DNA from 3 places in the Aquisalimonas asiatica genome. Region 1 is predicted to be linked to each of the others. Evidence: riboswitches for the same ligand, from Rfam matches in the RefSeq annotation. Region 1 holds a riboswitch; each other region holds the start of a gene.
What was found. A riboswitch is a leader RNA that binds a small molecule or an ion and turns the genes downstream of it on or off. The one in region 1 is predicted to bind cobalamin.

Region 1 (9,621 bases):
GATGTGACCTCCGCCTCGGTGCCCATCTCCTTCGAGGCCGTGTCCAGCGGCGAGCGCGACGCCTTCATGGGCCTGTGGCTGCCCACCCAGGAGAGCATGGTGCGCCCGCACCTGGACTCCGGCGACATGGAGAAGCTGGTGGCCAACCTGGAAGGCGCCAAGTACACCCTGGCCGTCCCCGCCTACGTCTACGAGGCGGGCGTCCAGAGCTTCGGGGATCTCGCCGAGCATGCGGATGAGTTCGAATCCCGCATCTACGGCATCGAGGCGGGTAACGACGGCAACGAGATCATCCTCGACATGATCGACGACAACGCCTTCGACCTCGGCGACTGGCGGCTCATGGAATCCTCCGAGGCGGGTATGCTCACCCAGGTCGAGCGCGCCACCCGCAACGAGGACTGGGTGGTCTTCCTCGGCTGGGCACCTCACCCCATGAACCACAACCTGGACATGGAGTACCTGGAAGGCGGCGATGACTACTTCGGCCCCAACCTGGGTGAAGCCACGGTCTACACGGTCATCAACGCCGGCTACCAGGACCGCTGCCCCAACGCCGCGCAGCTGCTCGAGCAGTTCACGCTCACCGTGGACGAGCGTAACGAGGGTGAGTCCTACATCATGGACGACAACATGGACTACCGGGACGCCGCCACCAAGCTCATCGAGAACAATCCGGAGCTGCTGGAGCGCTGGCTCGATGGCGTCACCACGAAGGATGGCGAGGACGACGCCCTGGAGACTGCCCGGGACGCCTTCGGGGTATAATCAGGGCCGGATCTGATCCTGGTCTCCAAGGGCCCGGCCATGTGCCGGGCCCTTTTCGTTGGCACGCCGCATCCCGGTTCCCTGCTATGATCCGGCCCATGCAACATTGTCTCGTGACTGGCGGCATCCGCTCCGGCAAGAGCGCCCTTGCCGAACGCCTGGTGGCGGCGGGCGCCGGGCCCGTCTGCTATATCGCCACCGCCCGCTCCGGGGATGGCGAAATGGCCGAGCGGATTCATCGCCACCAGCAGCGGCGGCCGTCCGGCTGGGCGCTCGTGGAGGAACCCCGGGCGCTCGGCACGGCGCTGGACAACCTGGCCGCGGACGACGCGCCCACGCTGCTGGTGGACTGCATGAGCCTGTGGCTGGGGCAGATGCTGGGCGAGGACGACGGAGCGGCCTGGTCCTCCGAGCGCGATGCCTTTCTGGCCGCGTTGGCCCGCTACCCGGGGCGCGCGGTGATCGTCAGCAACGAGGTGGGGCTCGGCATCATCGGCATGGATCCGCTGACGCGCCGTTTTGCCGATGAGCTGGGCTGGCTGAATCAGTCGCTGGCAGAGCGGTGCGACACCGTGGTGATGGCCGTGGCCGGCCTGCCGCACGTGCTCAAGGGTGAGATCTGACAACGACCCCGGGCCGGACCGTAGAGACAATGGTGGACCTGAAGGTCCACCCTACGCGAGGTCGCGGCCGCGCGGCTCCCATCGCACCGTAGCGCCGTAGCGCCGTAGGGTGGATGTTTACATCCACCGACAACTCACCCGCCGGCAAGCAGGCGGATGCCGTCATCCCTGCGCGCCGATCACCATCGCGCTCGCCACCAGCAACACTACCGCCTCGGTGCTCTCCAGCAATGCACCGGCGGTATCGCCGGTGAACCCGCCCAGCAGCCGCCGCATCAGCCACACGCCCAGCCACAGCACCGCGACGGCGGTGAGCACCATGCCCAGACCGGCCCAACCGGCCAGCACCAGACTGACCACGACACCGGCGACCAGCGTCACCGTGAGCTGAGAGCCAGCCAGATGCCGGGCACCCGCTTCACCCAGCCCGCCGGCGCGCACGTAGGGCAGCAGGGGAAACAGCAGCGCGCAGCCACCCCGGGCGAGCATGGGCGCGAGCACCAGGGCGACCCAGCCGCCCGGGGCATCCAGCAGCGCCGCCACCGCCGCCACCTTGGCCAGCAGCACCAGCACGACGGCGACCACACCCGCCGGCCCGCAGGCGGGATCCTTCATGATGGTGAGCATGCGCTCGCGGTCACCGTGGCCGCCGAGCCAGGCGTCCGCGGAGTCCGCCAGCCCGTCCAGGTGCAGGGCGCCGGTCACGCCGGCCAGTGCCGCGACCACCACCACGGCGGTCGGCAGCGGCGGCAGGCCCGCCACTCCGAGCAACCAGGCCAGCACCGCGAGCCCCACACCCAGTACGAGCCCCACCAGCGGATAGGCCGCCACGGCCATGCCCTGATCCCGTTCATCAAGCTCCTCGGGGAGGCGGACGGGAATCCGCGTGAGGAACACCGTCGCCAATAGCAGGCCGCGGATCATGGCGGGCCCTCACCATGGGCCATGAGGCAACTGAGTAGCCCGTGGTCCGTGCGGTCCATGCGCACGCGGCTGCGACAGGCGTAGGGCACGTGCAGCCCGGCCATGAGCCGCCCGGGTGGCACGTCCAGCACGCAGGCGAGCATCATGCGGATCACGCCACCATGGGCGACCACGAGGATCCGCTGCCCCCAGAGCGCATGCACCCAGTGATGCCAGCCCCGGGCAACACGACCGTGAAAGGCGCTCAACGCCTCGCCACCCGGGGGCGGGTTCGCCTCGCCGTCGGACCAGAACGCCGCCAGACGGTCACCGTCCCGGGCAAGGATCTCCTCGGCCTTCATGCCCTCCCAGCGGCCGAAGGAAATTTCCTTGAAATCGGGCTCAACGTGCAGCGGAATGCCGCGTTCGTCGGCGATCGCCTGGGCAAAGGCGCGGCACCGCAACAGCGGCGAGGTGATCACCACGTCCCAGTGGTCCCGCGGCTCCACCGCGGCGCGCATCTGCTCCCAGCCCACGTGGCTCAGCGGATCATCCCGATGACCACGGTAGCGCTGCCCACCCTCGGGCTGCCCGTGGCGAATCAGGTCGACCCAGGTGGAGCGCGTTTCCTCAACCGCCATCGCTGACACCTGCCGATTCGAATGTCGCCATCTCGCCGTGCAGGCGACAGGCCGCCTGCAACAGTGGCACCGCGACCGCAGCGCCACTGCCTTCACCCAGCCGCATGCCGAGATCGAGCAGGGGCTCCGCGTCCAGTGCCCGCAGCACCGCATCGTGACCCGCCTCCGCGGAGCGGTGGGAGAAATGCAGCCATGCCGCCACATCCGGCGTGTGGCGCACCGCCACCAGCGCCGCGACACTGACGATGAAGCCATCCACCAGCACCGGCAGGCCGCGGCTTGCCGCGCCGCGAATGGCACCGGCAAGGGCGGCGATCTCCAGCCCGCCCAGGGAGGCCAGCACGGACAGCGGGGCGCGGTCGTCACCGTGGCGCGCCAGGGCCGCCGCCACGGCACCACGCTTGCGAACCAGCCCGTCGTCGTCCACCCCGGTGCCGCGACCGACCAGTTGCTCCGGCGATGCGCCGAGCAGGGCACAGGCCACCGCCGCGGCGGACGTGGTGTTGCCGATGCCCATGTCACCGCCGATGAACAGCTGCGCGCCGGCGTCGCTGGCGCGAGCCGCCGCCCCGTCACCGAGCGCCAGCGCCTGGTCCCGCTGAGCCGCCCTCATGGCCGGCTCGCGGACGGCGTTCGCGGTGCCAGGCATGACCGGCTCATCGCGTACGCCCGCCAGAGGCGGCAGAGGCGTCACCGTGCCCGCATTCACCACCTCCAGGGTGGCACCCAGGTGGCGAGCCAGCACGCTGACCGCCGCACCGCCCGCCGCGAAATTCCGGACCATCTGGGCCGTCACGGCCTGCGGAAAAGCGGATACACCCTCGTCGCAGACACCGTGGTCACCCGCGAACACCGTAATCCACACACGCTCCAGCGCGGGCAGCGACGTTCGCTGTTGCGCCGCCAGGCGCACGGTCGCCGTTTCCAGGCGGCCCAGCGATCCCGGCGGTTTGGTCAGCTGCATCTGCCGCTGCCAGGCCGCGTCCGCCGCGCCCGTGTCGGGGGCAGGAATCGGCGCGTCCCAGGGCGTGTTGGTGGTCATGACAGGCATGTCCCCGCTGTGTATGGAGGGCACCGGATGTTCGGCCCGCCCCTGACGGGTGTCAAGCCGCGGTATACACTGACCGGCTTCGCCATGTTGCCACGAGGACGCCTTGCTTACCGCGCTTGTCTGTATCGGCGCTGTCATTCTGGATACGCTGCTGGGGGAGCCCCGGCGGCTGCACCCGCTGGTGCTGTTCGGGGCACTGGCGGATGCCGTCGAGCGCCGTTTCAACCCGGACGGGCACGGCAGCATCGCGTCCGGCCTGACGGCAGCCGCCGTGTTGCTGGCACCGCCCGTCCTTGTCGCCGTGGTACTGGCGCTGGTGTTGCCGCCGGTCGTGTTGGTGGCCCTGGAGATTGTGGTGCTGTATCTCGCCATCGGCCCGCGCAGCCTGGGAGATCACGCCCGCGCCGTCGCCACACCGCTGATCCACGGCGACCTTGCCGGTGCCCGAGACGCCGTGGGCGCCATGGTCAGCCGCGACACCCGGGCGCTGGATCAACGGGGCGTTGCCGGGGCGGCGTCCGAGTCGGTCCTGGAGAACGGCGCCGACGCCGTCTTCGCCAGCCTGTTCTGGTACCTGGTCGCGGGCCTGCCGGGCGTAATCCTGCACCGCCTGGTGAATACCCTGGACGCCATGTGGGGCTATCGGACACCGCGCTACCTGTTGTTCGGCCGCGTGGTCGCGCGGCTCGACGATGCGCTCAACTGGATACCGGCGCGGCTGACGGCGCTGGCCTACGCCGCCTCTGGCCGCACCGCCACGGCCCTGTCCTGCTGGTTCCGCCAGGCGGGCGCGTGGGAGAGCCCCAACGCCGGGCCGGTAATGGCCGCGGGCGCCGGCGCGCTTGGTGTCACCCTCGGCGGCGCCGCGCCCTACCGGGACGGCTGGCGGGAACGCCCACCCCTGGGCGAAGGTCCGCCACCAGACGGCGCCACCATCGACGCCGCGGTCGTGCTGGTGCGCCGCGCCGTGTTCTGCTGGCTGGCCGTCATCCTATTGGGAGGCATGGCATGGTCCCTGATCACGGCGGCAGGCTGAACCGGGCGGCAGCCGCATACGGCATCCCCCTGGAACACTGGCTGGACCTCTCCACCGGCATCAACCCGTGGCCCTGGCCGGTGCCGGAAGTCCCCGGGTCGGTGTGGCAGCGCCTGCCCGAGGCGGACGACGACCTGCCGGCGATCGCAAGGGCGTGGGCGGGCGCCCCGGCTGCGGCCGGCTGCGTCACCACGGCCGGCTCCCAGGCGGTCATCCAGGCGCTACCACGACTGCGGGCGCCCTGCCGGGTCGGCGTACCCGCCCCCGGCTACGCGGAACACGCGTGGTGGTGGCGCCAGCAGGGTCATGCGGTGATCAATGTGCCCCACGACGATGTGGACGCGCATCTGGACCACCTGGACGTGCTGGTCTGGATACACCCGAACAACCCCACCGGGCTTACCGTCCCGACGGAGCGTTTGCTTGAGTGGCACCGTCGGCTGCAGGCGCGGGACGGCTGGCTAGTGGTGGACGAAGCCTTCATCGACCCGACACCCGCAGACAGCGTGGCGCCCGCCACGGGGCCGGACGGACTGCTGGTCATGCGGTCCCTGGGCAAGTTCTTCGGGCTCGCCGGCTTGCGGGGCGGCTTTCTGTTCGGCCCGGCGCCGCTCTGCGACCACCTCGACACGCTGCTTGGCCCCTGGGCCGTGAGCCACCCGGCACGCTGGGTCATGCGCCAGGCCCTGGCCGACCGCGCCTGGCAGGAGGCCAATCGCCGGCGTCTCGACGCCGGGGCGGCAGCCCTGGACCAGGTGCTCCGACGCCACGGGCTGACGCCCGCCGGAGGCACCAGCCTGTTTCGCTACTGCCCGCACGGCGAGTCGGCCGCGCTGCAGGATCGACTCGCCCGCGAGGGCATCCTGGTGCGCCTGTTCCAGGGGCCGGCCGCGCTGCGCTTCGGACTCGCCCCGGATGAAGCGGGGCTGGCACGGCTCGATACCGCCCTGTCGATTTGACTACCGGCACCCCCCTTGCTAGCGTCATTCGCCTCCCTGCAGGTGTCCCGTGCAGTACCAACCGGCTGTGACGGGATGAAACGGGAAGTCGGTACCGGCCCGCCTCACGGCACGCGGCCCCATTCCGACGCTGCCCCCGCAACGGTGTTTGAGTCAAAGGCGACCTCTCGGCCACTGTGCAATATGCACGGGAAGGCGGTCGCCCAGGGACGGGTCCACAGCTCCCCGCTCATCAGCCCGTAGACCGGCCTGCCGGGTTTGCCGCGCGTTGCGGAGGGCGACGCACAGGCCGGCAGACTCCGCCACTTGCCGCCTGATCGCCCCACCCACGCGCCACTATTACAGAACGATACGCCCGTGCGGGTGGCACGGCGAAAGGGGACAACCATGTACTTCAGCAAGCCTGCAGCTGCGGCCACGGTGGCCGTGTGTCTGGCGCCTCTGAGCGCCTCGGGGGACGACCCGATCCAGCTCAACCCCGTGGTGGTGACGCCGACGCTCTCCACCCAGACCGTGGACGAAAGCCTCAGCTCGGTCACTGTGATCGACCGCGAGACTCTGGACCGGCAGCAGCCACGGGAGCTTGGCGACATCCTGCGTGGTCAGCCCGGGCTCGACGTCCAGACCAACGGCTCCTTCGGCAAGGCCACCAGCGTCTATACGCGCGGCACCGGTTCCGAATCCACGATGCTGCTGATCGATGGTGTGCGCATTCGTTCGGCCACGACCGGCGGCGTGCCCTGGCAGTTCATCCCGCCACAGCTTCTCGATAACGTGGAGGTTGTCCGCGGGCCCAGGGCAAGCATCTACGGCGCCGACGCGGTCGGTGGGGTCGTGCAGGCGTTCACCCCGGACGGGCGAGACGGCGATCAGTACTGGATTCAAGGGGGCTATGGTTCATTCGATAGCAGCGAGATTGGTGCGGGCTTCGCGGGTGCGGCGGACGGCACGTCCTACAGCGTGAGCACCAACCGCTTCCATACGCGCGGCGCCCCGGTTCGGGAAGACGGGGACGACCGGGGGTTCGTCAACAACGCCAACGTTGGACGGCTTACCCATCAGTTCGATAACGGCACGGAGGTCGGCGTTCTCGGGTTTCGCGCCGAAGGCAACACGGAATTCGACGGCGGCGATACCGATTTTCTGAACCAGGCCATCGGCGCCCACACGCTGATCCCGATCGGCGCAGCATGGACCACCCGGCTGCAGATCAGCCAGGCCCGTGACGAACAGGAGAACTTCGAGGGATCCGGAATCTCGGTCTTCGATACCGAAACGCGCACCGCCCGGATGGAGAACACGGCCATCCACGGCAACAACGAAGTCGTCTTTGGTGCGGAGTTTCAGCGCGACGAGGTCGCGGGAACCACCGACTACGACGAGACCCGCCGTGATAATCGCGCCGCTTTCGGACAGTACCTGATCGGTGGTGACAACTCGGAGATCCAGCTCAGTGTGCGCCTCGATGATAACGAGGCCTTTGGTGACCGCGTCACCGGTGGCGCCGCATTCGGACAGGCGCTGGACGCCAATCACCGACTGCGTCTGAGCTACGGCACGGCATTCCGTGCGCCCACGTTCAACGACCTTTATTTCCCCTTTACCGATTACGGCGACGGCTTTATTTTCGAAGGCAACGACAACCTCTCCCCCGAGCGCTCCCAGACCGCGGAGATCGGCATAACCGGTCAATACCAGCATCTCCGCTGGGATCTTGCCGCCTACCAGAGTCACGTGGACGACCTCATCCAGAACGCCTTTGGAAACGACGGCGTCATGCGGCCCGAGAATGTCGACCGCGCCCGCATTCAGGGGCTGGAAGGCTCGCTGCAGACCCGCATCAGCGCGTGGGATGTGCAGGCCTCCGCGACGCTGACGGATCCGCGTGACCGCGACAGCGGTGAGCGCCTGGAGCGCCGCGCGACCAGAACGGCCCGTCTTGATCTCGACCGGTCCATCGGGACGGCTTCCGTCGGCGCCAGCGGGATCTTCCAGGGTGACCGCTACCAGGGCGATGACCGGCTGCCCGGCTTCGGCCTGATGAACCTGCGCGCCGGCTGGGAGTTTGCGCGCAACTGGTCTGCCCGGCTCACGATCGATAACGTCTTCGACACGGATTATGTCACGGCTCGGAACAGTACAAGCGACTTCGACTACAAGAACGCCGGCCGCACCGCCTTTCTCAGCGTCCGTTACGGGAACCGATAAATGATGATGCGATTCAGCGTGCTACTGCTGGCACTGCTGCTGCCAGGGATTGCCTCCGCCGCCACCATCGTCGGCATTGTCTCCGAACGCTCCGCCGCCGAAGTGGCGGCCGGGGCCCATGCCTTCGTGGACGCCCACCCCGAGCACGATGTGGTGCTGCGCACCCCGGAACAGCTGGCCGAGAAATCGGACGGCGAGGTGGCCGGGCTCTGGCGCGAGGCCGACGCCGTGTTCATGGCCGGCGTCTTCGGCGATCAGGTCGGGCGCATCGAGCGCCTGTTACGCGAGGCCAGCCCCGGCGCGGACGTGCCGGTGCTGGCCATGAACAGCGACCGCCGCATTACCCGGCTCTCGCGGCTGGACGGAGAGCCGGTGCTGGACGGCCTCTCCGACGAGGCCGTCAACGAGCTGGTAGCCAACCCGGATGCCGGCGAAGACCCCCGCGAGCATCTGGCCGCACAGCGCGACGCCTTCCCCGATCAGGCCGACTGGCTGAACGGGCGCGCGTTCTACCAGGGACGCAGCCCGGACCACATGGCCGGCATGATGGAGTGGCTGCTGGCTCATGCCGGTCACGACATGGAGGTGCCGGAGCCGCGCCCGCAGGACCCCATCCGCTACTACCGCAACGGCAAAGCCAGCGCCGACCCGGCGGACCTCGACCTGGACGACGGGCCCGCCGTGGCACTGCTGGATGGCAACACCGGCGACCGGCCTGGCGACCGGGCACTGCTGGACGCCGCCTGTGAGGCCCTCGAGGAGCGTGGCATCCAGTGTTTCGCCGTGCTGGCCCGCTGGGGTGGCGCCAGCGTCGAGGCGGTGGAGACCCTCGCCGAGCGCAGCGCACCGGCGGAGCTGACCGGCGTGGTCAGCCTCAAGTACTTCACCGTGGGGGGCGGCGAGGGCCGGCGGGACGTCACCGAGGCGTTCGGCGCCCTGGACGTGCCCGTGGTCAAGGGCATCCGCCTCAGCGACCTCACCGAGCCGGAGTGGCAACTGTCGGAAGAGGGCATCCCCTGGGACAACGTCCACTACCAGCTCGCCATGCCCGAGCTGCAGGGCATCAGCCAGCCCATGGTGCTGGCAACGGCCGAATCGCCTGAGACCGACGACGCCACCGGGGTGACACTCAAGCTCACCCGCCCGGTCCCGGAGCGGGTCGAGGCGATGGCGGACCGCATGCAGCGCTGGCAGCGGCTGCAGACGGCCGACAACGCCGACAAGCGGGTCGCGCTGGTCTACTACAACCACCCGCCGGGGCGGCACAACGTCGGCGCCGATAAGCTCGACGTGCCCGAGTCCCTGTTCGAGATGCTCCAGCAGCTGAAGGCCGCCGGCTACGACACCGGCGAGCTGCCCGAGGACGCCGACGCCCTGCTGGACGAAATCCAGGACCGCGGCGTGAACCTCCAGGAGGACGCCGAAGGCCTGT
Region 2 (9,621 bases), on a different contig from region 1:
GCGGGTGTATTTCAGTGCCCAGGCGGCCTTATCGGTAATCGACGGCACCTCCCGGTACATGTTGAAGACCTCGCCTTCGGACAGGCCGAGGGAGTCCACGACATACTGGAAGGTGTGGGTATGCACGGCTTCCTCGAACGCCTGGCGCAGCAGGTACTGGCGACATTCCGGATTGGTGATGTAGCGGTAGATGGCCAGCACCACGTTATTGGCCACCAGGGACTCGGACGAGGCAAAGAAGCCGAGGTTGCGCATGATCATCGCCCGCTCGTCGTCGGTCAGACCGTCGCGGCTCTTCCACAGGGCGATGTCCGCCTGCATGGAGACTTCCGTGGGCATCCAGTGGTTGTTGCATCCGGCCAGGTACTTCTCCCAGGCCCAGTGGTACTTCAACGGCAGTAGTTGGTTCACGTCCGCGCGGGCGTTGATGATGCGCTTGTCGCCCACCGCGACCCGTTCGGCACCGGATTCCAGCGCCTCCAGTCCGGTGGGGGCACCGGCCGGGCTTTCCGCCGCCGCGGCCGGTTCCGGCTGGGTCGGCTCGGGTGCCTCGGTCACGGCACCGTTGTCGTCGTAATCGTTCCAGTTCAGGACGGACATGGGATCCTCCGGTTATCGGGTGTTTCTGTCTGGTTGGCGGCACCCGCCCCGTTGGGGGCGTGTCGCCGCCCTGCCTGATTGGTGTTGGCCTTTACTGGCAGGCCTCGCAATCCGGGTCGTCGATGGCGCAGGCCTGGGGCTGGCTGCTGACCGCGTTCAAGGCGCCGTCATGCATGGTGGATTTCTCCGCCTGGGTGGCGCCCTGACTGCGCAGGTAGTAAGTCGTCTTGAGGCCGCGCAACCAGGCCATGCGATAGGTCACATCCAGCTTGCGGCCGTCCGGCTCCGCGATATAGAGGTTGAGCGACTGGGCCTGATCGAGCCATTTCTGGCGGCGCGCCGCCGCTTCCACCAGCCATCGGGGTTCCACCTCAAAGGCGGTGGCGTACTGGGCCTTGAGGTCATCGGGAATGCGATCAATGGGCGCCACACTGCCGTCGTAATACTTCAGGTCGTTGACCATGACTTCGTCCCAGAGACCACGCTCCTTCAGCGCCCGGACCAACCAGGGGTTCACGATGGTGAACTCGCCGGACAGGTTCGATTTCACGAACAGGTTCTGGTAGGTGGGCTCAATGGAGGCGGACACGCCGACGATATTGGCAATGGTCGCCGTCGGTGCGATCGCCATAACGTTGGAGTTGCGCATGCCCTGGCGGCGCAGTTTCTCCCGCACCGGCGTCCAGTCCAGGCTGGCACTGGTGTCCACTTCCAGATACCCCTCGGGACGGGCGTCACGCAGGTTCTCGATGGAATCGATGGGCAGAATGCCCTGATCCCAGAGCGATCCGGCGTAGGATTCATAGGTACCCCGTTCGGCCGCCAGGTCCGATGAGGCGCCAATGGCGTGGTAACTGATGTGCTCCATGACCTCATCGGCGAACTGCACCGCCTCCTCGGAGGCGTAGGCCAGTTTCCGTTTGTGCAGCGCGTCCTGAAAGCCCATCAGGCCGAGCCCGATCGGACGGTGCCGGGCGTTACTGCGCTTCGCCCCGGGTACCGCGTAGTAGTTGATGTCGATGACGTTATCGAGCATGCGCACCGCGGTCTTCACGGTCCGGGCGAGTTTCTCGGTATCCAGCCCCTGATCGTCGAGATGCTGCACCAGGTTGATGGACCCCAGATTGCACACCGCGATTTCATCGTCCGAGGTGTTGAGGGTGATCTCCGTGCACAGATTGGAGGAGTGCACCACACCCGCGTGTTGCTGGGGCGAACGCAGGTTGCAGGCATCCTTGAACGTGATCCACGGGTGACCGGTTTCGAACAGCATCGACAGCATGCGACGCCAGAGATCCCTGGCCGGCACCCGCTTGTAGTTCTCGATCTCGCCACTCTCCGCCAGCTGTTCGTAGTGCTCGTAGCGCTCACGGAACGCCTGGCCATAGAGATCGTGCAGATCCGGCACGTCCGAGGGCGAGAACAGCGTCCATTCGCGCTCGTCGAAGACCCGTTCCATGAACAGATCCGGAATCCAGTTGGCGGTGTTCATGTCGTGGGTGCGGCGACGGTCGTCCCCGGTGTTCTTGCGCAGCTCGATGAACTCCTCGATGTCCAGGTGCCAGGACTCCAGGTAGGCGCAGACCGCACCCTTGCGCTTGCCGCCCTGATTGACCGCCACGGCGGTATCGTTGACCACCTTGAGAAACGGCACGATGCCCTGGCTGCGACCGTTGGTGCCCTTGATATGGGCACCGAGGGAACGCACCGGCGTCCAGTCGTTGCCCAGCCCGCCGGCCCATTTGGACAGCATGGCGTTGTCCCGCAGAGCGCCGTAAATGCCTTCCAGGTCGTCCGGCACCGTGGTCAGGTAACAGGAGGACAGTTGGCTGTGCAGCGTGCCGCTGTTGAACAGCGTCGGCGTGGACGCCATGTAGTCGAAGGACGACAACAGCTCGTAGAATTCGATCGCCCGCTCGGTCGGTTTGTCCTCCTGCAGCGCCAGCCCCATGGCCACCCGCATGAAGAACACCTGGGGCAGCTCGAAACGCTGTTCGTCGTGGTGCAGGAAGTAGCGGTCGTACAGGGTCTGCAGACCGAGGAAGCTGAAGGCCGCATCCCGGGTCGGCTGCAGCGCCTGGCCCAGCGCGTCCAGATCGAACTCCGCCAGGGCCGGATTCAGCCGCTCGTGCCGGATACCGAACTCGATGGCGGCGGACAGGGCACGGGGATACAGCTCGACCATGTCCTCGTGACTGGCCTGCTCCGCCAGCCCCAGAACCCGCAGCGCCTCACGGCGAATCGGGTCCATCAGCAGACGTGCGGTCAAGGGGCTGTAATCCGGTGATTTCTCGATGCGCGAGCGGGCCGTCATGATCAGCGCCGTGGACAGCTCCCGCTCGGGAATGCCGTCGTACAGATTGCGCAGCGTCTCGTCCAGCAGCGATTCGCCGTCCACATCCTCCAGTCCCTCGCAGGCCTGGCGGACCAGGGCCCGCAACCGGCCCAGATCCAGTGGGCGACGCTCGCCGTCGGCGTACGTCACGCTCAGGGACGGGTGGGGCTCGTCCGGCGTCCGCGCCTGGCGCTGGCGAGCATGCTCCTCCCGGTACAACACGTAGGCCCGGGCCACCCGGTGCTCACCGGAGCGCATCAGCGCCAGTTCCACCTGATCCTGGATGTCCTCGATATGGACCGTGCCCTGCCCGGCCAGGCGACGATGAAAGATCTCCTCGATACCGGCGGCGAGTTCCCGGGAACGTTCGTGAATACGGTTGGACTGGCTGGCACTGTCGCCTTCGACCGCCAGAAAGGCCTTGCCGATGGCGACAACGATTTTTTCCACATTGAATTCGGCGACGGATCCGTCCCGTCGAATGACACGAAGGCCGGGCGCGGCGGATGATCCGTGTCGGGATTCCCGGGTGGCGGTTACGGTGGATGACATGAGGTGACTACTCCCTGGTCGCGTTTGCTTTCCTTCGCGACAGGGCGCAGCAACGGACAGGCAGGCGCGGTGTCGTCTTCGACACCGACAGGAGAGTCCGGGACTGTCACCACTGTTGGCCCTGAACGCGAAGGCACAGTGTTCCCTGCCGACGGGGCAGGCTCTGGCAGGTCTTCGGACTCGGGGGCAACTATTCCGTGGCCTACTGCCGGCGACTTCCCCTCCCCTTCATGGGCGAGAGTGTCTGATGCTGAGCATCTTGCCGGGGTCGTTCCCCCACACCGCTGCGCGTCAGTTCCGGAGTCTCACCGGATTCCCTCTTGCGACGGCTCAGGATGCGACTGGTCAGAATTTAACCATACATATTGAGCCGAACCAGACATATTTCACTATATCTGGTGCTTTCTGGAACTGCAAACCCGATTCGATGTTGCCCAGACACGAACCGGCGGGCGCACCCGGTCGCTGCCCCCGGGCGGGGAATGCGACCAGCCCGCCGGCTGACCGACAACCCCGTCACCAGGCACCGGAGGCGGTCCGCAGTCTCACCCTACGCCCCCGGTCGTCGCGTATTGCGATACGTGTGCGGCAAGCGTTGAACAGCCTCCGGCGAATGCCAAGAATGCGCTCCACGTTCAACGCATCAGGAGGCTTTCATGACACCGGTCGTTCGCAGCACGCTTCGCATCCTCACCATCGCGGCCGTCGCCGTCGGGTTCATTCTCTACGCCGTGCACGTCACTCCTGACGGCGCACAGATCCTGGCCGGCTGACGCGCCGAGCCAGGGGCCCGACAACAACCATCAGGGATGACCTCCAATGGCAACCGATCATGCACAGGCCAACGCCTGGCTCCGTCAACTACTGGCCGAACACTCCGCCGAGTCGCTGCATGCGCGTCTCAGCGCTGACCACACCCCCAGTGACCGCCGCCTGCCGTTGAACCCCCGCACCCTTGAAAGGCTGGTGGAGCGGCGCTGGCAGGCAACGGGCAATGACAGCGACGCCCGCGCCCAGTTGCTCGACGACAAGACCGTGGCCGACATGGGCGCCTACGAGGCGAACATCGAGAACTTCATCGGCACGGTCAAGCTGCCGGTGGGGCTGGCCGGCCCGCTGCGCGTCAACGGACTCTTCGCCCAGGGCGACTACCACGTCCCCCTGGCAACGTCGGAAGCAGCGCTGGTGGCCTCCTACAGCCGGGGAGCCCAACTGATCACGGCCGTCGGCGGCTGCACCGCCATGGTCATAGACGAAGGCGTCAGCCGCGCCCCGGGCTTCGCCTTCGACAACCTGCGCGACGCCGGCGAGTTCGTGGCCTGGGCCCTCCAGTCCCTGGACGCGCTGCGCGCGGCGGGCGAAGCCACCACCCGTCACGGCCGCCTCCGGAATCTGCGGGTCACCATCGAAGGCAACCACGTCTACCTCAACTTCGAATTCTCCACCGGTGAGGCATCCGGCCAGAACATGGTGACCATCGCCACCGAGGCGATCTGCGCCTACGTCATGGCCAACGCGCCGGTAACCCCCCGGTATCACTTTGTGGAAGCCAACCATTCCGGGGACAAGAAGGCGAGCGCCCAGTCCTTTATCGGCGTGCGCGGGCGCAAGGTCACCGCCGAAGTCCACATTCCCGGGGAGCACGTCCGCAAGGCGCTGCACACGACACCGGAAGCCATGGTGGATTACTGGCGCATGTCCGCCATGGGCGGGGTCATGAGCGGCACCATCGGCGTCCACGGACACTACGCCAACGGCCTCGCGGCGCTCTACATCGCCTGCGGGCAGGACGCCGCCTGTGTGGCCGAATCCGCCGTCGGGGTCACCCGCTTCGAGCAGACCGATACCGGCCTCTACGCCGCCGTCACCCTACCCAATCTCATGGTTGGAACCATTGGCGGCGGCACCAGCCTGCCGAGTCAGAACGCCTGCCTGCGTCTCCTCGGACTGGACGGCCCCGGCAGCGCCCATGCGCTGGCCGAAGTAGCCGCCGCGCTCAGTCTCGCCGGCGAGCTGTCGATCATCGGGGCGCTGTGCTCCGGCCATTTCTCCCGCGCTCATGAGGTACTCGCCCGTGTCCGCAACAACACCTAATACCCAGTCTTCACTGCGCCGCTGGTGGACCTACCAGAGGGAACGCTTCCCGCTGCACGCCCACCTGCCACTGATCCTCGTGCTCAGCGCAACGGCCCTGGCCTACTCCGCCGCGCTGCGGGGCACCCCCGGCCCGGGCGGGTTGTTCCCGCTCGCGGGCGCCGCCATCAGCACGCTGCTGTTTTTCCTGTGCCTGCGGATCGCCGACGAGTTCAAGGATTATGCGGAGGACTGCCGCCATCGCCCCTATCGCGCCGTGCCACGGGGGCTGGTATCCCTGCGCGAGCTTGGCGTGGCCGGCGGCATGGCCGTGGCACTGCAGACAGCCATTGCTGCAGTGGTGGCGCCCGCACTCCTGCTGACCCTGGCAGTGACGTGGCTCTACCTGGGGCTCATGAGCCGGGAGTTCTTCGTCCACCGCTGGCTGAAGGCACGCCCCCTGATCTACCTGTGGTCCCACATGCTGATCATGCCGCTGATCGTGCTGCACGCCACCGCGTTTGACTGGGCCGTCGCCGCCGCACCTCCCCCGGCACAGCTGGGCCTGTTGCTTGGCCTGTCCCTGACCAACGGCGTGGTGATCGAGATCGGTCGAAAGATCCGCGCACCGGAAGACGAAGAACCCGGCGTGGACACCTATTCGACGGTCTGGGGGCGGGGCCGTTCCGTGGCCGCCTGGCTGGGCGCCATGGGCGCAACCGGCCTGCTGACGGTGCTTGCCGCGGTGCCGCTGGCGCGGGCCGGCACTGTGGCCGTGGTACTGACGCTGCCCGTGCTGCTCGCCCTGGTCGCGGCCGCCGCCTTCCTCAAGCGGCCCGGTTCGGGCACGGCGCGCTGGTTCGAACCCCTCTCGGCAATCTGGACGCTGGCCGTTTACGCGGCCCTGCTCGTCGTTTCACTTGGCATGGAGACAGTCTGATGACACTGCTGATCTTTCCCACGGACGGCGCCGCCCGAGACACCATTGGCGGCAAGGCATACGGCCTGCAGGCACTCCAGGGCGCCGGCACCGTGCCTCCCTGGTTCGTGGTGCCCCCGTCGGCACTGCACGACTGCCTGACGTCTGCCCAGCAGGACGCCCTGGATAGCGGCGACCCCACGGCCATTGCCCGGGCGCTCGCCGCACTGCGGATGAGCGACACCCTGCAGCAGGCGGTAGCAGGCGCTCTGAAACAGGTATGCCCCGGCGACGGCACGGTGGCCGTGCGCTCCTCGGCCATCGACGAGGACGGCGCCAGCCATTCGTTCGCCGGCCAGCTTGAGAGCAGCCTGTACGTGACCCCCGAGGACGTCCCCCGGGAGATCGTCCGCGTGTGGCAGTCGGCGTTCGGCGAACGCGTCATGGCATATCGCCGCGAACGGGGGCTGAACGGGCCGCCGCAGGCACCGGCGGTGCTGATCCAGCAGATGATCGACGCGGACGCGGCCGGTGTCGCCTTCAGCGCCGACGTGGTGAGCGGTTCGCGCAGCACCGCCGTGATTGCCGCCACGCCCGGAACAGGCGACGCCCTGGTCAGCGGTGACGTGAACGCCGATACCTATCACGTGGACCGGGCGGGCACGATCATCCGCCGCGCGCCTGCCGCTGCAGGGGGCACGGCGGCCGTGGCACTGCGGGACGACCAGATCCAGGCCATCGCGGCGCTGGCACGCCGGTGCGCGGCACTGGACGGACGCCCGCAGGACGTGGAATGGGCCATCCGCAACGATCGGCTCCACCTTCTGCAGTCCCGGCCGATCACCACCCTGGCCGGCCTTCCGGACCCGGACGGCGAACACGCGGTCTGGGACAACAGCAATATTGCCGAGAGCTACAACGGCGTCACCACCCCGCTCACGTTCTCCTTCGCCAGAACCGTCTACGAGGCGGTCTACCGGGAGTTCTGCCACCTCATGCGCGTGCCGTCACAGCGCGTCGACGCGAATCAGGCAATGTTCCGCCGCATGCTGGGCCTGATGAATGGCCGCATCTACTACAACCTGTGCAACTGGTACCGGCTTCTGGCCCTGCTGCCGGGGTTCACCCTCAACCGGCGTTTCATGGAACAGATGATGGGCGTCACCGAGAGGCTGGACGACGGGCAGACCCAGCCCCAACGGCGTGAAAATGGCCTCGCCCGCGTCACGGACGGGCTCCGGCTGTTGCGCACCACTGCGGGCATTGCGTGGAACTTCATCCGCCTGCCGGCGTCGATCCGGCGGTTCCGCGAGCGACTGGACAGGGCACTGCAACCCCCGGAGCAGCCCCTGGAACAGATGCGACCCGATGAGCTCGTCGGCCACTATCACGCACTGGAAGGGCAACTGCTGAAGCGCTGGGACGCGCCACTGGTGAACGACTTCTTTGCCATGATCTTCCACGGCTCCCTGCGCCGCCTCTGCGAGCGCTGGTGCGGCGACACGGATGGCAGCATGGCAAACGACCTGCTGATCGGCGAAGGCAACATGATCAGCACGGAACCGGCCCACCGTCTGCGCGACCTGGCCACCCTGGCCCGCGGTCACACCCGGCTGGTGGAGCAGCTCCGCCACGGTTCACTTGCGGCCATCAACGCCGCCATCGCGGACGCACCGGACTTTGCCACCGCTTACGAGGCCTACCTGGACCGGTTCGGCGACCGCTGCCTGGAGGAGCTCAAGCTGGAAAGCCCCACACTGCGGGACGACCCGCTGCCCCTGCTGCGCACCGTCGGCGAACTGGCGTCGCGCCAGCAGCGTCCGGCCGGGGATTACGCCGGCGATGCCATCCGCGCCGCTACCGAGCAGCAGGCCCGCAAGGCACTGCGTGGACGGCCGGCCCGGCGGGCCGTGTTCTGGTGGGTCCTGCGAAATGCACGGGCGCTGGTTGTCGACCGGGAGAACCTTCGCTTCGAGCGCACACGCGTGTTCGGACGGGTGCGGCGGATCATGGTGGAAATGGGCCGCCGGCTCCACGCCGATGGTGTCCTGAACCAACCCGGCGACATTTTCCACCTGGAGCTGGACGAGGTGCTGCGCTACCCCGACGGCAGCGCCACCTGCACTGACCTGCAGGCGCTTGCCGACGCCCGCAGCGCCGCATTCGCCCGATTCAGGGCATTGCCGGCGCCCCCGCAGCGTTTTGAAACACGGGGCCCGGCCCCGCTGAACGTGCCCACGGGCAACGCTACCGCCGATGCCGGCGCCACGGACACCGATGGCGACCTGGTCGGCCAGGCGTGCTGCCCCGGAACCGTCCGGGGACGGGTGCGCGTGGTTCACGACCCGCGCGACACGGTCCTGGAAGACGGCGAAATCCTGGTGGCGGAACGCACCGATCCCGGCTGGATCATGCTCCTGTCGGCAGCCCGCGGCGTCGTGATCGAGTACGGCAGTCAACTGTCCCATGCCGCCATCGTGTCGCGGGAGCTGGGCACGCCGGCGATCGTCTCGGTCCCCGGTGTCACCGGCACGCTCCAGACCGGCGAGCTGGTGGAGATCAACGGCGGCACCGGCACCATCCGGCGCCTCTCCAACCCGACCCGGGAGGTGGCCTGATGCGCAGTGAAATCGGACAGCACGCGGATTTCTCCACCATCCGTTACGCCCAGTGCTGGGAAGACGCCGACGTCCTGCTGGGCGGCCTGGACATCCAGCCCGGCCAGCACTGCCTGAGCATCGCGTCCGCCGGCGACAACACGCTGTCGATGCTCAGCCGCGGGCCGGAGCGCGTCATCGCCCTGGACCTGAACCCGGCTCAGCTGGCCTGCCTGGAGCTGCGGGTGGCGGCCTACCGGGAGCTGGATTACGACGAACTGCTGGTGTTCATGGGATCCCGGCCCGGCGATGACCGCGACGCCCTCTACCGCCGGTGCCGCCCCGCCCTGTCGGCGGACAGCCGCCAGTTCTGGGATCAAAACGGCTCCGCGATTCGCCAGGGCATCGGGTCGGCCGGCCGGTTCGAGCGCTATCTCGCGCAGTTCCGCCGGCGGATCCTGCCGCTCATCCATCCCCGGCGGCGCGTCGATGCGCTACTCGAGCCCCGTGACGCCGACGCACGGGAGCACTTCCACGACCGGCAC
Region 3 (9,621 bases), 160 kb from region 1:
GAGAGCAGAAAGGCGCAGAGATCCGCGACGTCGTCCGGTCGGCCGACCCGGCCCGCGGGGTGCTGGGCATGGTCTCCGGGAGTCAGCGCGGGGGGCGTGCGCAGGCTTGGCTTGCGGTAGTCCTCCACCGCGATCCAGCCCGGGCTGATGGCGTTGACACGAACCCGTCCGGAGAGACTCACCGCCAGCGCGTGGGTGAGCGCCAGCACGCCGCCCTTGCTCGCCGCATAGGCCTCGCTGTCGGGCTCCGACTGCAACGCCCGGGTGGAGGCGATGTTCACGATGGCACCCCGGCGCGCTGCCAGATGCGGCGTGCAGTGCTTGCTGAGCAGGAAGGTGCCGGTCAGGTTGACGTCCAGCCAGCGCTGCCAGTCTGACAGGGCCAGCGCCTCCACCGGCCCGCTCAGCGGATCGGCAACGCCGGCATTGTTCACCAGGCCGTCGAGCTGGCCGAAGTGCACCAGCGTGGCATCCACGGCGCTCTCCACGGCCGCCTCGTCGGCGACGTCCGCCTGCACCGTGAACAGCCGCCCGTCATCCCGGCTGTCCTCGTCCAGCGCCGCCAGTGCTTCGCCGTCCACATCGATGACCGAGACGCGCCACCCCGACGACAGCAGCTTTTGCGACACGCCAAGGCCGATGCCCTGCGCACCGCCCGTTACCAGGGCGACGGGCCGTGGCTCGTCACTCATATCTCCCCCTCTGCCTGGCGCCTGGCCAGCAGCATGTAATTGACGCTCTCAGAGGGTGACAGCCACATGCGCCGCGTCAATGGGTTGACCTTGACGCCGGTGCGCCGAACCGTCGTGATGCCGTCCCGCTCCAGGAGCGTCTCCATTTCCCCCGGCGTGGGGAAGCGGGACCACTGGTGCGTGCCCCTTGGCAGCAACCGGAAGATGTACTCCGCGCCCAGTATGGCCACGACGAACGAGACCGCGTTGCGGTTGATGGTGGCCACGAAGGTGTGTCCGCCCGGTGATATCAGACGGTTCACGGCAGCCATGAACGCTGGCAGATCGGCCACGTGCTCCACGACCTCCATGTTCAGCACCACGTCGTAGCGGGCGCCGCGTCCGGCCAGCGCTTCGGCCGTGGCAGTCTCGTACGTGATGGCCAGACCCTGTTCGCGGGCGTGCAGGCGCGCCACCTGGATGTTGCTGTCGGATACGTCCACACCGTGAACGCTGGCCCCGAGCCCGGCCATGGCCTCGCTGAGCAGTCCGCCGCCGCAGCCGATGTCGAGCATGCGCAGGCCCGCCAGTGGTGCCGGGCCGGCAGGGTCGCGGCCGTATCGCTCGCACAGGTGGTCACGGATGTACCCGGTTCGCAGCCTGTTGAGTACGTGGAGGGGCCACAGCTTGCCGTCGGGTTGCCACCACATGTCCGCGAGTGCGCGGTAGCGCGCCAGTTCATCCGCATCCACTGTCCGGTCGTGCGCGTCGTCGTCTGCCATGGCATGCCGCTCTCGGATTCGTCTTTGGATGATCAGTATTGCATAACTAGTGTAAGCAGATTGTATTGGCAGTCCCGGTTGACCACCCCCCGGGGGTCCCATAAGGTACAGCCAGCTTCAGGTGCCCCGAGTGCAGCCGGGGATAATCGGGAAGCCGGTGCGCATCCTTTTTGTGCAAGGCCGGCGCTGCCCCCGCAACGGTATGTGGTGACAACCGGATCACAGGCCACTGACGATGCCCGCCCGGGTGCGTCGGGAAGGCGATCCGCCGGGGACGGACCCCGCGCCACGAGTCCGGAGACCGGCCTGAACTCCCTGGTGCCGCGGGGTGCGGCGGAACCGGGTGGTGATCGCCTGTCCCCCAAGATCGGTATCCACCCTGCCACCGCTCCCGTCGCGCAATCATCCGGCGTGGGACCGCAAGACGTGACTGACGCGCAGCAACCACAGACAACCACCGGCGCGCCCTCCATGCGTCCGGAGAGCCGTGATGGCGATGGCCGGTTGCGTACCGGCCTGACCACCGGGGTGTGTGCGACGGCCGCGGCGACCGCCGCCGCGCGTCTGGCGCTGGGGGATCAGGTGGGCGAGCGCCAGTCCGTGGTCCTGCCCAAGGGCAAGCGCGTGGAGCTGGTCCTCAATGACCTCCGGCGCACCGGGGAGGGCGCCGAAGCGGGCGTCATCAAGGACGGTGGCGATGACCCGGATGCCACCCATGGCGCCCGGGTGTGGGTACGCGTCGAGCCTCGCCGCGAGTCGGGTATCACTTTCCATGCCGGTGCCGGCGTCGGGGTTGTCACGCGCTCCGGCCTCCCTGTCGCGGTGGGCGAGCCGGCCATCAATCCGGTGCCACGGCGCATGATGACCGACCATCTTCTTGAATGCGCCGCCGCCCTGGGTCATCGCGGGGGGTTCTCCCTCTTTGTCGGCGTGGACGACGGCGAACGTATTGCCGAGCGCACCATGAACGGGCGTCTGGGGATCCAGGGCGGGCTGTCGATCCTCGGTACCACCGGCATCGTGCGGCCGTTTTCCTGTGCGGCCTACATCGCCTCCATTCACCAGTCCATCGACGTGGCCCGCGCCAACGGCATCACCCACCTCGCCTGCTGCACCGGCGGCTCCAGCGAGGCCATGGCGCGTGCGCGCTACCGCCTCGGTGACATGGCACTGATCGAGATGGGTGACCTCATCGGGGGCGTGCTCAAGTACATCAAGCGTCATCCGGTGCCGCGGGTCACCCTGGCCGGCGGTTTCGGCAAGCTCAGCAAGTTCGCCGCCGGCCATGCCGACACCCATAGCCGCAAGTGCGCCATCGACCTTGACGGCCTCGCCAGGGAAGCGGCGGCCCTGGGTGCCGACACCCACCTGCGCATACGCATGACAGCCTGTAACACCAGCATCGAGGCCCTCTCGCTGTGTCAAAACGCCGGGATTCCCCTGGCGGACCGGATCTGTGCCCGCGCCTACGATCAGGCCCGCCGCACGCTGCCCGACGCCGTTATGCTTGATGTCTGCGCCGTGGATCGAGGCGGTCGCCTGGTGGGCACGGCGACCACTGGGGTGGCGGCATGAGCGCGCCGGCAATCGCCCTGGAAGGCCTGACCAAACACTACGCCAGCGGTCGCACCGGTCTCGCGGGGGTGGATCTCACGGTGGATGCCGGCCGTTTCTTCGGCCTGCTCGGCCCCAACGGCGCCGGCAAGACCACGCTGATCGGCCTGCTGACCTCGCTGGTGCGGCTGGAACAGGGCACGGTGCGCGTGTTCGGCCATGACCTGGCGCGGGAGCCCGTTGCCGCGCGGCGGCTCATCGGACTGGTCCCCCAGGAGGTGAACTTCAACAGCTTCGAGCCGGTGGCGGAGATCGTCGCTACCCAGGCTGCCTACTACGGTCTTTCGCCACGGCGCGCGCGCCAGCGCACCGACGTCGTGCTGTCGTTGCTGGGGCTGGCCGACCGTGCCCGGCAGACCGCCTGGGGGCTGTCCGGTGGCCTCAAGCGGCGGCTCATGATCGCGCGCGCCCTGGCGCACGAGCCGCGCCTGCTGGTGCTGGACGAGCCCACCGCCGGGGTGGACGTGGCGGCCCGCCACGACCTCTGGGCCGTGCTGCAGCGGCTGAACGCCGCCGGCACCACGGTGCTGCTCACCACGCACTACCTGGAGGAGGCGGAGCAGCTTTGCGACGACCTCGCCTTCATCGACGACGGTCGCCTCATCGCCCGCGGCAGCCCTACTGCGCTGCTGCAGGGGATGGACCACGACACCCTGGTGCTGGATCTGGCCGCTGACTGCCCGGAACCGCCCCGTCTCGATGGCGTCACGGTCCGCGCCGTGGATAGCCGCACCCTGGAGGTGGACGTGCCCCGGGGCCGGCATCTCAATACCCTGTTCGCGTCGCTCACCGAGGCCGGGGTGCAGGTGATCAGTCTGCGTAACAAGAGCAACCGGCTGGAGCAGCTGTTCCTGGAGCGCCTGCGCAGCCGGCAGGAGGCACCGGCATGACAGCGGCGCTCTACTGGAATGCCTATCGCGGCATGGTGGTGAAGCAGCTTCGCCGCGTTGTGCGCACCTGGATCCAGACACTGTTGCCGTCGGTGGTGACTGCGGCCCTGTTTCTGGTGGTGCTTGGCCAGCTGGTCGGGCGGGAGATCGGCACCCTCGGCGGCGTGGGCTACACGGAGTTCCTGATGCCCGGCCTGGTAATGCTGGCAGTGGTCACCAACGCCTACAGCAACGTGACCCTGGCGGTGTTCGGCGCCAAGCTCCAGCGTCACATCGAGGAGCTCCTGGTGGCGCCCATGCCACCGTGGCTGATCGTTGCCGGCTTCGTCACCGGCGGCGTATTGCGCGGATTGCTGGTGGGGCTGCTGGTGGCCGCGCTGGCGCTGCCACTGACCGGGCTGCAGTTCCACCACCCGGTGGGCATTGCCGGCATGGCGGTGCTTGCCGCGTTGCTGTTCTCCTTTGCCGGGCTCATCAACGGTATCTATGCGCGCACCTTCGACCACACCTCGGTGGTCACCACGTTCGTGCTGACGCCGCTGATCTACCTGGGCGGGCTGTTCTACCCCGTCAGCCGCCTGGACGAACCGTGGCAGAGCCTGTCGCTGGCCAACCCCATGTACTACCTGATCGAGGGCTTCCGCCACGGCCTGCTCGGCACCAGTGCGGTGCCGTGGTGGGCCACGTTTGCCATGCTCGGCGTGGCCACCGCCATCGCCGGCGCCGTGGCCCTGACGCTGGTGGCCCGGGGCACACGGGTGAAACCATGAGTGGGGCGCGCGCCAACCATAACGGCGCCGTGCGCGGTGCCTGCCCGGGGGTGGCCGCGCCCATGGCCAGTGGCGACGGGCTGCTGCTGCGCCTGCGCCATCCCATCGGTGGCTGGACGCCGGCGCAGGTGGGCGCCGTGGCGCAGGTGGCCGAAGAATACGGCAACGGCGCGCTGGAGCTCACCGTCCGTGGCAACCTGCAGCTGCGTGGGGTGCGCCCGGCAACCCTGACGGGCGCCCAGAACGCGCTCGTGGCGGCCGGCGTCGCCGACAGTGACCCCGACCGGGAGGCGGTACGCAACGTGCTGGCCGCCCCCGCGACCGACCTGGACCCCGATGCCGTCACCGACATCACGCCGGTGGCGCGGGCCGTGGCCGACGGCATCGCCGCCGACACCGCACTTCACCGCCTGCCGGCCAAGACCGGCGTGGTCGTGGATGGCGGTGGCGTGACAGGGATCGCCTGCGTCCATGCCGACCTGCGCCTGGACGCCGTGACCTGTGATCACGGTGGCCTGCGCTATCGGCTGAGCATTGGCGGCCGGGGGGCGGACGCGGTGCCGCTGGGACGGGTTGCTCCGGAGCAGGCCGCCGTTGCTGCCCGGCGCGTGCTGGCGCGACTGCTGGACGACGACCCGCCGCGGCGGATGGCTGCAGCCCTGGCCGAGCGCGGTGTCGCGCCGTTCCAGGACGCACTGGCTGAGCTGGCCGAGCCCGCCGGCACGGTGCCGGTGCCCGCGGTGGGGCCTCCGGCACCGGGAGTCGCGCCCCACGGGGCCTGGGTACACGCGGCGTTCCCGTTCGGTGCGCTCAATGCAGCGCAGCTGCGGCAGCTGGCCGTGGTGGCGGAGCGGCACGCGGCGACGGGCGGCACACCCACGCTGCGACTGACGCCCTGGCGCAGTGTTCTGCTTGCGGGGGTCGGCGTCGCCGCGCTGGAGCCGCTGGCTGCGCTGGGTGTCATCACCGAACCGGCCGATCCCCGCCTCGGGCTCGGTGCCTGCGTCGGTGCGCCAGGTTGTGCGTCCGGTACCACCGCGACCCGGAACGACGCCCTGGTGCTGGAGGCGGCGATGCCGGCGCTGCTCGCCGCCGGCGAGCGGCTGCACGTCTCCGGCTGCGGCAAGGGCTGCGGTGCGCCGGCGTGCGCCGCCGTCATGCTGGTCGCGGACGGGGAGCACTACGCTGTGACCCTGAGCGGTGGTATCGCCGCCGCGCCGGACTGGCCCGCGGCGCCGCTGGCTGTGGTGCACCGCCGCCTCATGGCGCTGGACGCAGTGTTCGCACGGGAGCGGCAGACGCCGCAGGAGACCCTGAACGATCTCATCAACAGGCTGGGCCGCGATGGTGTGGTCCGGCGCGTGGAGGAGGAAGACTGGCATGCCTGACAGCGTGCACGACGACTACATCAAGGACGGACCGGCCATCTACCGGGAATCGTTCGCCATCATTCAGGCGGAGGCGGATCTGACCCGGTTCCCGGAGCACGTGGTGCCGGCGGTGGTGCGCATGATTCACGCCTGCGGCATGACCGATCTGGCCGCCGATGTGGGCTTCTCGCCCGGTGTGGCGACGGCCGCACGGAGCGCCCTGGATGCCGGTGCGCCCATCCTGTGCGACAGCCAGATGGTCGCCCACGGTATCACCCGTGCGCGGCTGCCGGCGGACAATCCGGTGGTCTGCACCCTTCGGGACGAACGGGTCCCGGCGTTGGCCGAGCGCATCGGCAACACCCGCTCGGCGGCGGCCATGGAGCTTTGGCGGGATCAGCTCGACGGCGCCGTGGTGGCCATCGGCAATGCGCCGACGGCACTGTTTCGGCTGCTGGAGATGCTCGAAGCCGGCGCGCCGCGACCGGCGGCCGTGCTTGGCATTCCCGTGGGTTTTGTCGGCGCGATCGAGAGCAAGGAGGCGCTGGCGGCGCGTGCGCCGGAGATTGAATACCTGACGGTGTTCGGTCGCCGGGGCGGCAGTGCCATGGCGGCCGCGGCGGTGAACGCGCTGGCAACGGATCGGTGGTGAACGCATGACGACCCTGAACAGTATTGAAGGTGGCCGGTTCTACGGCATCGGTACGGGGCCGGGTGACCCGGAGCTCATCACCCTGAAAGCCGCGCGGCTGATCGCCTCGGCGGACGTGGTGGCCTATTTCTGCAAGCGCGGCAAACGGGGCAATGCGCGGGACATCGCCGACGCGCATATCCATGGCGGGCAGCGCGAAGAGCCCATGGTCTATCCGGTGACCACGGAGTTGCCGCATACCTCCCAGGCCTACCGGGACCGGATCGAGGCGTTCTTCGATGCCTCCGCCGACATGCTGGCCGGGCATCTTGCCGCGGGCCGCTCGGTGGTCGTTCTCAACGAGGGCGACCCGTTCTTCTACGGCTCCTTCATGCACGTCTACCTGCGCCTCAAGGACCGCTTCCCCTCCACGATCATCCCGGGCGTGCCGTCGATCATGAGCAGTGCCGCGCTCCTGCCCACCCCCCTGACCATGCGTGACGACGTGCTCTCGGTGGTGCCGGGCACGCTCCCGGACGATGCGCTCCATGAACGCCTCTCCAGCGTTGATGCCGCCGTGATCATGAAGGTGGGCAGCAATCTCGACCGCATCGTCGCCGTGCTCGAGCGGCTGGGCATGTGCCAGCGCGCCTGGTACGTGGAGCGCTCCAGCATGGCGGCCGAGTACTGCTGCCGGCTCCCGGAAGCCAGTGTGGACAGGGCGCCCTATTTCTCCATGATCGTGGTGCCCGGCACCGGGGAGCGGCGATGAGCGGCTGGCTGCGCGTGGTGGGCGTCGGCCCGGCGGGGCCGGACTGGCTTACGCCGGAGACGGCGAACACCCTGCAGGACGCCACGGATCTGGTGGGCTACGGCCCCTACGTGGACCGGGTTGGCACCGCCGGCGCCCGTCGCCATGTCTCCGACAACCGCGAGGAGCTGGACCGCGCCCGGCACGCCCTGGATCTGGCCCGTGAAGGCGGCCGGGTGGCGGTGGTCTCGGGTGGTGACCCCGGGGTGTTCGCCATGGCTGCGGCGGTGATGGAAGCGCTGGACGCCGACCGCGACGGCCGGTGGTCCGGGGTGGAGGTCACCGTCGAACCCGGCGTCTCCGCCATGCAGGCCGCCGCGGCCCGGCTCGGCGCGCCCCTGGGCAACGACTTCTGCGTGCTGTCCCTGTCGGACAATCTCAAGCCGTGGTCCCTGGTGGAGCGGCGCATCCGCCTGGCGGCGGAGGGCGACTTCGCCATGGCGTTCTACAACCCGATCTCGAAGGCGCGGCCCTGGCAGCTGGGCGCCGCGCTGGATGTGCTGCGCTCGGTGCATGCGCCGGACACGCCGGTGATGCTGGCGACCGCGGTCGGCCGGGGCGAGAGCGAGCGCGTGCACGTGACAACGCTCGCGGATGTGAGCCCGGCGGATGCGGACATGCGCACCCTGGTGCTGGTGGGGGCGTCCACAACGCGCGTGATCGAGCGCGGCGGCCGGCGGTACGTGTATACGCCGCGGTACTACCCGGAGGAGCGTGCATGACGATGCCCAGCCCCGCAGGTCCCGTCGAACCCGTAGGGTGGACCTTCAGGTCCACCAACCGCGGCCCGGCGGGGCCGTTACCGACGCAGTCCCTCCAGCCAGCGGACAACCTCCGCGGCGTCGGTGAACGCCGGCACGCCGACGGGTTCCGGCGGTCGCTCTACCATCACCACCGGGATGCCCAGCGCCCTTGCGGCGCCGAGCTTGGCGCAGGTGGCATCGCCGCCGCTCGCCTTGGAAACCAGCACCTCGACGCCGTGCCCGGCCATCAGTGCCTGTTCGTCCGCCAGCCGGAACGGGCCGCGCGCCTGCAGGTAGACAGCGTCGGGCAGGGCCGGTGGCGGCTCGGGCGGATCGATGGTGCGGATGACGTAGTGCTTGTCCGGGGTGCGTTCGAACGCAGCCAGTCCCTGTCGGCCCGTGGTGACCAGCACCCGGTGGCCGAGGTCCTGCAGGGCGTCGGCGGCGGTGTCGAGGTCCGGCACCGGCAGCCAGTGATCGCCCGGGCCGGGCGTCCACGACGGCCGTCGCAGGATGGCCAGGGGAATGCCCGTCTGCCGCGCGGCCGCGGCCGCGTTGGCCGTGATGCCACTGGCGAAGGGGTGGGTGGCATCCACCAGCGCATCGATGCCGTCAGCGCGCAGGTGGGTTGCGAGGCCCTCGGCACCGCCGAATCCGCCGACGCGGTGGGATACCGGCAGGTTGCCGGGCGTGCGCGTGCGGCCGGCCAGCGATGCCTGCGCCCGGATCACCGGGTGCCCGGCCAGCGCCGTTGCCAGGGCATTGCCGTCGCTGGTGCCGGCAAGGATGAGGACCTGCATGAGTGTGCTCCCGCGCTGGGCCTTGTGGAACGTCTCCTTGTGGGAGCGGCTTCAGCCGCGACGACTCTGGCACCACGGGGAAACCGGTCGCGGCTGAAGCCGCTCCCACAGGCATGGTGGAAACGCTCAGGGAGCCGTCATGACTGACGTCGCCACCATACCCCCCTGGCTCACCATTATCGGCATCGGCGAGGATGGCGTCGACGGTCTCGCGCCGGCCGCCCGGGAAGCGCTGTCCGGGGCGGACTCTCTGTTCGGCGGTCAGCGCCATCTGGATCTGGTCCCGGCCCGTGAGGGGCAGGAGCGCATCGTCTGGCCATCGCCGCTGAGCGATGCCCTGCCCTGGATTGCCGGTCGCCGCGGCCGTCCCACCTGCGTGCTCGCCAGTGGCGATCCCTTCTGGTACGGCATCGGCGCCACCCTGGCGCACGAGGTGCCGGCGGCGGAGATGATGGTCCACCCGGCGCCGTCCGCCTTCAGCCTCGCGGCGGCACGCATGGGCTGGCCGCTGCAGACAACCCGCTGCCTGTCGGCGCACG

Region 2: another riboswitch for cobalamin. It lies ahead of BMZ02_RS01475 (ribonucleoside-diphosphate reductase subunit alpha); the one in region 1 lies ahead of BMZ02_RS13690 (TonB-dependent receptor domain-containing protein).
Region 3: another riboswitch for cobalamin. It lies ahead of BMZ02_RS13015 (cobalt-precorrin-5B (C(1))-methyltransferase); the one in region 1 lies ahead of BMZ02_RS13690 (TonB-dependent receptor domain-containing protein).

What each region holds. Positions count from the first base shown of each region.
Region 1 covers NZ_FOEG01000006.1:161,371-170,991, reverse strand. Annotated here, with positions in the region: gene choX (choline ABC transporter substrate-binding protein) at 1-768, shown strand, start outside; gene cobU (bifunctional adenosylcobinamide kinase/adenosylcobinamide-phosphate guanylyltransferase) at 867-1,391, shown strand; gene cobS (adenosylcobinamide-GDP ribazoletransferase) at 1,554-2,315, opposite strand; gene BMZ02_RS13710 (histidine phosphatase family protein) at 2,312-2,935, opposite strand; gene cobT (nicotinate-nucleotide--dimethylbenzimidazole phosphoribosyltransferase) at 2,925-3,977, opposite strand; gene cbiB (adenosylcobinamide-phosphate synthase CbiB) at 4,090-5,022, shown strand; gene cobD (threonine-phosphate decarboxylase CobD) at 4,995-5,981, shown strand; cobalamin riboswitch at 6,005-6,248, shown strand; gene BMZ02_RS13690 (TonB-dependent receptor domain-containing protein) at 6,369-8,189, shown strand; gene BMZ02_RS13685 (cobaltochelatase subunit CobN) at 8,196-9,621, shown strand, end outside.
Region 2 covers NZ_FOEG01000001.1:298,121-307,741, reverse strand. Annotated here, with positions in the region: gene BMZ02_RS01480 (ribonucleotide-diphosphate reductase subunit beta) at 1-600, opposite strand, end outside; gene BMZ02_RS01475 (ribonucleoside-diphosphate reductase subunit alpha) at 692-3,487, opposite strand; cobalamin riboswitch at 3,636-3,852, opposite strand; gene BMZ02_RS01470 (hydroxymethylglutaryl-CoA reductase) at 4,307-5,581, shown strand; gene BMZ02_RS01465 (UbiA family prenyltransferase) at 5,562-6,500, shown strand; gene BMZ02_RS01460 (PEP/pyruvate-binding domain-containing protein) at 6,500-9,097, shown strand; gene BMZ02_RS01455 (BtaA family protein) at 9,097-9,621, shown strand, end outside.
Region 3 covers NZ_FOEG01000006.1:5,731-15,351, reverse strand. Annotated here, with positions in the region: gene BMZ02_RS13025 (SDR family oxidoreductase) at 1-692, opposite strand, end outside; gene ubiG (bifunctional 2-polyprenyl-6-hydroxyphenol methylase/3-demethylubiquinol 3-O-methyltransferase UbiG) at 689-1,453, opposite strand; cobalamin riboswitch at 1,556-1,777, shown strand; gene BMZ02_RS13015 (cobalt-precorrin-5B (C(1))-methyltransferase) at 1,925-3,028, shown strand; gene BMZ02_RS13010 (ABC transporter ATP-binding protein) at 3,025-3,957, shown strand; gene BMZ02_RS13005 (ABC transporter permease) at 3,954-4,727, shown strand; gene cobG (precorrin-3B synthase) at 4,724-6,115, shown strand; gene BMZ02_RS12995 (precorrin-8X methylmutase) at 6,108-6,749, shown strand; gene BMZ02_RS12990 (precorrin-2 C(20)-methyltransferase) at 6,754-7,500, shown strand; gene cobJ (precorrin-3B C(17)-methyltransferase) at 7,497-8,261, shown strand; gene BMZ02_RS12980 (cobalt-precorrin-6A reductase) at 8,339-9,082, opposite strand; gene cbiE (precorrin-6y C5,15-methyltransferase (decarboxylating) subunit CbiE) at 9,222-9,621, shown strand, end outside.